DNA from 2 places in the Paenibacillus sp. Dod16 genome. Region 1 is predicted to be linked to the other one. Evidence: riboswitches for the same ligand, from Rfam matches in the RefSeq annotation. Region 1 holds a riboswitch; the other holds the start of a gene.
The links. A riboswitch is a leader RNA that binds a small molecule or an ion and turns the genes downstream of it on or off. The one in region 1 is predicted to bind cyclic di-AMP.
Positions count from the first base shown of each region.

Region 2: linked by a shared signal. The riboswitch ahead of ACPV3A_RS19020 (TrkH family potassium uptake protein) and the one ahead of ACPV3A_RS28400 (universal stress protein) in region 1 are both predicted to bind cyclic di-AMP.

Region 1 is NZ_JBNDYG010000043.1:139,076-142,500, forward strand. It holds gene ACPV3A_RS28395 (TrkH family potassium uptake protein) at 1-876, opposite strand, end outside; cyclic di-AMP (ydaO/yuaA leader) riboswitch at 1,057-1,208, shown strand; gene ACPV3A_RS28400 (universal stress protein) at 1,341-1,874, shown strand; gene ACPV3A_RS28405 (TrkH family potassium uptake protein) at 2,076-3,425, shown strand, end outside.
Region 2 is NZ_JBNDYG010000027.1:34,998-38,422, forward strand. It holds gene ACPV3A_RS19015 (potassium channel family protein) at 1-351, opposite strand, end outside; gene ACPV3A_RS19020 (TrkH family potassium uptake protein) at 368-1,708, opposite strand; cyclic di-AMP (ydaO/yuaA leader) riboswitch at 1,774-1,918, opposite strand; gene ACPV3A_RS19025 (CPBP family intramembrane glutamic endopeptidase) at 2,210-3,425, shown strand, end outside.

The sequences.
Region 1 (3,425 bases):
AGCGATATTAATTGTATTAAACCCAGCGGTACGAGTTACTACGCCTTGAAAATAGCCCGCCCAAATCCGTTCTGCCCACGTTAAGGAGCCAAACGTATGGGTGTTGAACAATTCGATGATGAATATAACCAAAAAACCCGTGAGACAAAGGAAGCCGGAAGTTGATAACACAATCTTGGAATGCAGGGATAGCTTTGTCCACCGCCTATGCTTCCACACATCTAAAACTACAGTAAATCCGAGGCCGCCTATAATAAAAAGCAGAGTAATGACGATATTGACTAATGGATCACCAACGTATCGGCTCAAACTATCGGACCAAAGACTAAATCCAGCGTTATTAAAAGATGAAATGGAATGAAACACACCGTAATATACCGCTTGCCCCATACCCAGTTCCTCTTTCCAGCGAGTGATTAACAAGGCTGCTCCCATGAGTTCAATTATAAACGCAATGAGAAAAATACCCAGTGACAACTTCACAACACCTTGTGTTGATAAAGAGTTTGTAGATTCTTTTATGAGAAGGCGGTTTTTCAATCCGATTTTCTTACCCAGGACTACGGCTATCAACACACTAAATGTCATGAATCCAAGGCCGCCAACTTGAATCAAGCACATGATGACGATTTGGCCAAAGAGGGAGAAATCGGTTCCGGTATCCAGCACAACCAATCCTGTAACACATACTGCAGATGTCGAAGTGAATAATGCGTTTAACCAACCGACACCGGTGCCTGTTGATGATGATATGGGTAGTGCCAACAAGATAGCCCCTAATACAATCGGGAGAGCAAAGCCTAAAAGTATGAGACGCGAAGATGTTAAATGAAATTGCTTTATTGATATTTGGGGCTGTGATTTGCTACGAAACATCAGATATCCTCCTTCTTGTCCTAATTTTCAGTAAACGAAACCGTTCAGCCTACTACTGCGTAGTATTAGCCTTATCAAAGCATTGATGCTACTGCAAAACAAATTTTCGCAATGCTATTATGCTGTATTTCGGTTTACATTTAGAACAAACTAGCATAATATGAATTACGATAATTTCATAATTAATAATCGCTTAATCCCCTCTTGGGGAGCGGGGGAACCATCGAGGTCGTACTAACGGCTTCAGGGGTGAATTCTTTCTAAACAGAAAGGACGGGGACTCTCAGACCCGAATCCGGCAGCTAACCTCGTCAGCGTCCTTGGGAGAGAACCCTCTTACCACTTTGACTTGTTACATATTAAACAGTCCAAAGCCTGGAAGCAGACACTCTGCTCCCAGGCTTTTTTCCTGAATGGTTTGCAGAGTATCTACATTTAGAAAAAGAAAAGGAGCAGAATTATTCATGGCAAATAACGAAAAAATCATGGTTTGTGTTTATTATGGTCCCCATGGGGAACGTCTCATTCGCCGAGGGGGGGAACTGGCTAAACTTCTGCAATGCCCCCTGTACGTATTGAGCGTCATTCCTGTAAGAGATGATGTGCTTGATCAAGAACAGGAAAAATTTATGGCCGCATGGCAAACGACATGCGACGAATATGGCGCTACATTTATCGCAAAAACGAACGTAGATCGTAAAGCTGCAGATATTATTGCGGAGACAGCCAGAAATCATCATATTACGCAATTAATCATCGGACAATCCGGGCAAACGCGATGGCAGGAAATTACGCAGGGTTCCTTCGTTAATGAACTACTGAATCGGATAGGTGAAACGGATCTTCACATTGTGGCGGTCCAGAGGATGGCACATCACATGACCGAGACCCATGAACGGGGAAGACGAGTCACGGTTATCAGAAATGGTGAACATTATAGGCTCAGCAATGGGGAGTCTGAAGGCGAAACTGTAGCTGAGGGTCTTTTTTTCAAGTAATTGAATACCGATTTCGATACGGGTTTACTTAAAATAATGACAAATAGTGAATTCAGGTATTTGAAGATAAGCAATGGAAAAGTGTTAGACCCTTCTTCTTTCCAGTCCAAATAGCGCATGATCAATATTACACGGGAGTGACACATGTGAGAAAACAGTTTATACTCATCGAAATAAATATCCCTATTACGGAGAATGACCATGATCGAAAACGATGACCATACCAGACGTCGCTCCGCCCTTTACAAAATCGATTCATTCGTAAACAAGTTGAAGAATAATATGAGTCCTCCCCAGCTCATCATGGTAGTGTTTTTTGTGCTGATCTGGACGGGTACCTTGTTGCTTACACTCCCTCTATCTTCTACAAACGGAAAATCTGTAGGTTTATTGAATGCTTTGTTTACCGCCACCTCGGCTATATGTGTGAATGGCCTTGTGGTTGTAGATACCGGGAGTGTTTATTCGACCTTTGGGCAAGTCATCATTATGATCTTGATCCAGATTGGCGGACTCGGATTTATGACTTTCGGTGTTATGGTAGCCATAGTACTGGGGAAAAGAATAGGTCTCAAGCAACGTCTTGTCATTCAGCAAACAACCCACTCGACATCAGCTCAAGGTTTAGTCAAGCTATCGCTGTATATGGTGCTTATAGCGTTCGCATTTGAGGCGTTGGCTACGGTCATTCTTACGATTCGATGGCATTACGAATGGGGTTGGGGTCAGGCAGCCTATTATGCGCTTTTTCATTCCGTTTCCGCCTTCAATAATGCGGGATTTGCTTTGTGGTCTGACAGTCTTTCACCTTTTGTCGGCGATCCAATCGTTAATATTACCATTGTTATGCTCTTTATCATCGGCGGACTCGGCTATATTGTTGTCGTGGATCTATTCCGCAAACGTTCATGGAAGAGACTGTCTCTCCACTCCAAGGTTGTTCTTCTGGGCACAGGCATTCTCTCAGGAATCGGTTTTCTAACTATACTATTGTTGGAAAGTTGGAATCCGTCCACCTTTGGTCAGCTTAGCGGAGGCGAGCGTGTGTTGGCCGCTTTCTTCCAAGGTACGACACCTCGAAGTTCTGGATTCAACACAATTGACATCAGCAGTATGCTAGCCGCTTCCCAGTTCCTTATGATTATTCTGATGTTTATCGGAGCTGCCTCTGGAGGTACAGGAGGTGGAATCAAAATCAATACACTGATTGTACTCATCTTGGCAACGATCCAAACGTTTCGCGGCGGTGGGCAAATTCACGCATTCAAGCGCAAAATAGGCGAAGAAACGGTTATGCGTGCCCTAGCTGTTGTCATGAGTTCATTGGTTGTTGTACTTTGCGTCTCCCTTCTGCTCACGATCACGGAGGGAATGCTGGAGGAACATTTTCTGGAGGTGCTGTTTGAAGCCACATCAGCATTCAGTACAACCGGGTTGTCGATGGGGCTGACGAGTGAACTATCTCCCCCCGGTAAGGTCATTGTGATTGTTACGATGTTTGCCGGACGCTTGGGTCCGTTAACGCTCGCTTTTGCGCTGGCTCAGAAAAAG
Region 2 (3,425 bases), on a different contig from region 1:
CCGGTCGACGCCCAGCTTCTCCAGCGCCCGGCCGTGCAGCACCGAAATCGCCTTGGCAACGACCATGGCGACACCAAGCTCTTTCAACAAGATGGCGGATAAGATGCTCATCTGAATATCGTTTCCGATCGCAACAATGCCGCAATCGAAGTTACGAATTCCGAGCGATTTAAGCACCTCTTCATCGGTAGCATCCGCCACCACCGTGTGTGTCAGCAGCTCGCTCATATCCTCGACAACCTCTTCATTGCGGTCGATGCCGAGCACCTCATATCCCTGTTCCATCAGTTCAAGCGCCAGGCTGGCGCCAAATCGTCCCAAACCGATGATTGCAAATTGCTTTGGTTTCATGTCTCTCCAGTACTCCTTATCCAATAATCATTTTGCCTTCCGGATGACGATATAATTCTTTACCCTTTTTTGGCCCCAGTGCATAAGCAAGCGTCAACGGCCCCAATCGCCCTGCAAACATCGTAATGCTGATCAAAACCTTGCCGAACACCGTCAAATCGGGCGTTAAGCCCATGGAGAGACCCACCGTACCGAAGGCGGATGTCGTTTCGAATAGAATTTCCAGGAAATCCCCTTCCTCTGTCGTCGACAGAATCATCGCTACGGTTAGAACGAGCAGCAGTGCCAGTAATGCAATGGTCAGTGCCTTCAGCACCCGCTCCTGGGCCAGGCGATAACGGAACATGACGATGTCTTCACGCCCGCGCATCATGGCGATGACCGCCCCCACCATAATGGTGAAGGTTGTTGTTTTGATCCCCCCCCCAGTTGACCCTGGGGATGCTCCGATAAACATCAGAATAACGATAAAAAATTGCGTGGCCTGTCTAAGCCCCGTAATATCTATAGTATTCGCGCCAGCTGTACGCGGCGTTACGGATTGGAATAATGCGCCGAAGAATTTTCCGCCCCAATTCAGGGAGCCGAGCGTCCTCGGATTGGTGAATTCAAAAATAAGAATGACGATAAATCCAACCAGCAGCAAGGTAGCCGTCATGGTGAGCACTACTTTGGAGTGCAAGGAAAGTCTCCGCTGTTTCCGGAAATCAATCAGATCGGATAATACGATAAAACCGATGCCGCCTGAGACAATCAAAAACATTACGACAACGTTGACTACAGGATCGTAGACATACCCGGTCAAACTCCGAAAATCGCCAAACAAATCGAAACCGGCGTTGTTAAACATCGTGACCGCATGAAAAACGCCATAATAAATCGCTTGGCCGATCGGCATATCAAATGCCCAGCGGATCGATAAAATCAAGGCACCGCAGGCCTCGATGATCAGGGAGTACAGGAGCACTCTGCGAATCAGCCTTACGATTCCTTCCATCGAGGACTGATTCATCGCTTCCTGCAGAATGAGGCGATCCTTGAGCGATATGCGCCTTTTGAGAGCCAAGGCAAACAAAGTGGCCATCGTCATGAATCCGAGCCCGCCGATCTGAATCAGCAGCATGATCACGATCTCTCCGAAGGAGCTGAATGTCGTTCCTGTATCCACCACAACCAGACCCGTTACGCAAGTTGCAGATGTCGAAGTGAACAAGGCATCGATAAATTCCAGCGGTTCACCTGTACTTGTGGATATCGGCAGCATTAACAGCGCCGTCCCGATGAAAATAATAGCCGCGAAACCAAGCACGAGAATCTGCGGCGGAGACAACCTGAGCCAGTTCAATTTAGAGTTCAATCGGTCACCTTCTTAAAAAAAATCAAGAAAAAAAGACACTGGAAAACGCAGTGCCCTTTACGGTCTGGTTCCTGTGCTGCAGCCTACGAGGTTAGCTGACGGATTCGGGCATTTTCACAGGTCGCCCTATTCATTATTCTGGGAATAATGAAATTCACCCCAATTACATGGTTCCCCCATTTTCAGTACGAAATTCGGCTGGAATATTCGGTTCCTTGAAGCATGATGTGATTATAACGCAATCCGGTACGTAACCCAATGCCGTTTTTCACCCAAAAAATCTTTAAAAGAGCGCGAATTGGGCATATTCAAGAATACAAGCATAGGGTTCTCTAACGTTTTCGAAACCTTTCATTCATTTTCATCGATTTGTTTCATTATTCCGGATATTGGGATAAGCTGCTTATGACTTTCATAACTATGTTATATTGACTCTATGCGTTCTTAATCAGGCATATCGAATACCAGTGGGAGTATCAACTTTCTTAGAGGAGGAATTTCATGAATCGTGCAAGAGAGCCCTTGAAGCTGAAGCCCAATCTGAAGCAGCTCATCGCGCCTGCCGCAGTCGGCCTGATTCTGTTCCTATTATTTCAGGTGTTTCCGTCGACGAATTCGGATTCTACCGAGATGGCATCTCCGAATATCATATCCAAGGAGCAGGCTCGGCAAGCAGCTTCAAGCTTTGCTCAAGAGTTTTTGCAGTTTACGGCTGCGGAAACGGATGACACGCTGGTTACATATCAATCCAAATCGGAACTTTACGGATATCTGGCGAAGGAAAAGAGACTTTCGGAATACAACAAAACCTATGAAGCCAAATATCCCTATGACGTATACCGCGTTCGCTTCAGCAAGCCGGGTGGCGATGCCCTCAATGTGGACGTGCACATGCAAAATTCAGGCATCGTCGGCTTCTCGTACGATTACGCCCGCTCCAGCTATGACCGGATTGAGCTGAACAAGGGCGATGCGCAAAGTCAGATGCTGCTTGTCGTCGAGGACGGCATGTCATTATCCGAGAAGCAAGCTCTTGCGGAGCCTTGGCTCCAGCGAGCGGGCTATGACCTGTCGCATCTGGAGCTGGTCACGCGGGAAGGGGAACCCCGGCTCCGGTATGTGGACCCCGATTCCAAGATCGGCGACTCCAGATTAGAGCACCGTTTCACCTTCGAGCAGGGGAAATTACGCTCCTATGAGCCATCTTTTTCGGTCCCGGCCGCCCATTCCGCCTATGTCAACAAGCAGACTCAAGATGCCACGCTGCTGACGCTCGCAGGGTATGGCCTGTTCACCCTCATCCTTGGCATACTTGCGATTGTGTACAGCGTGAAGACCAGAGCCTACACGTCGTTTAAGCGCGGCCTGTTCCTATCGGCGCTGCTGTTTGTCATCCAGATGCTGAATACGTACAATCTGATTCCCGTTTTCAAATCCGAGGGGATGTCGCAAACCGGCATACTCGGGATGATGATCTTCTATGCGGTCTATTCGCTCATCTTCTCCGCACTGCTCTATTTCGCCCTTGTCGGGGGCAGCGGGCTATGGCTCAAAGAAGACGGGCTTAATCCATGGCCGCGCGCCAAAGAACCCGGATACGGTCATTATGTGCTGGACAGCATGAAGCTGGGGTACATGTGGGCTTTCATCCTGCTTGGGGTCCAATCCATTATCTTTGTCCTTCTGGGCCTGACCTTGAATACATGGTCCACCACGG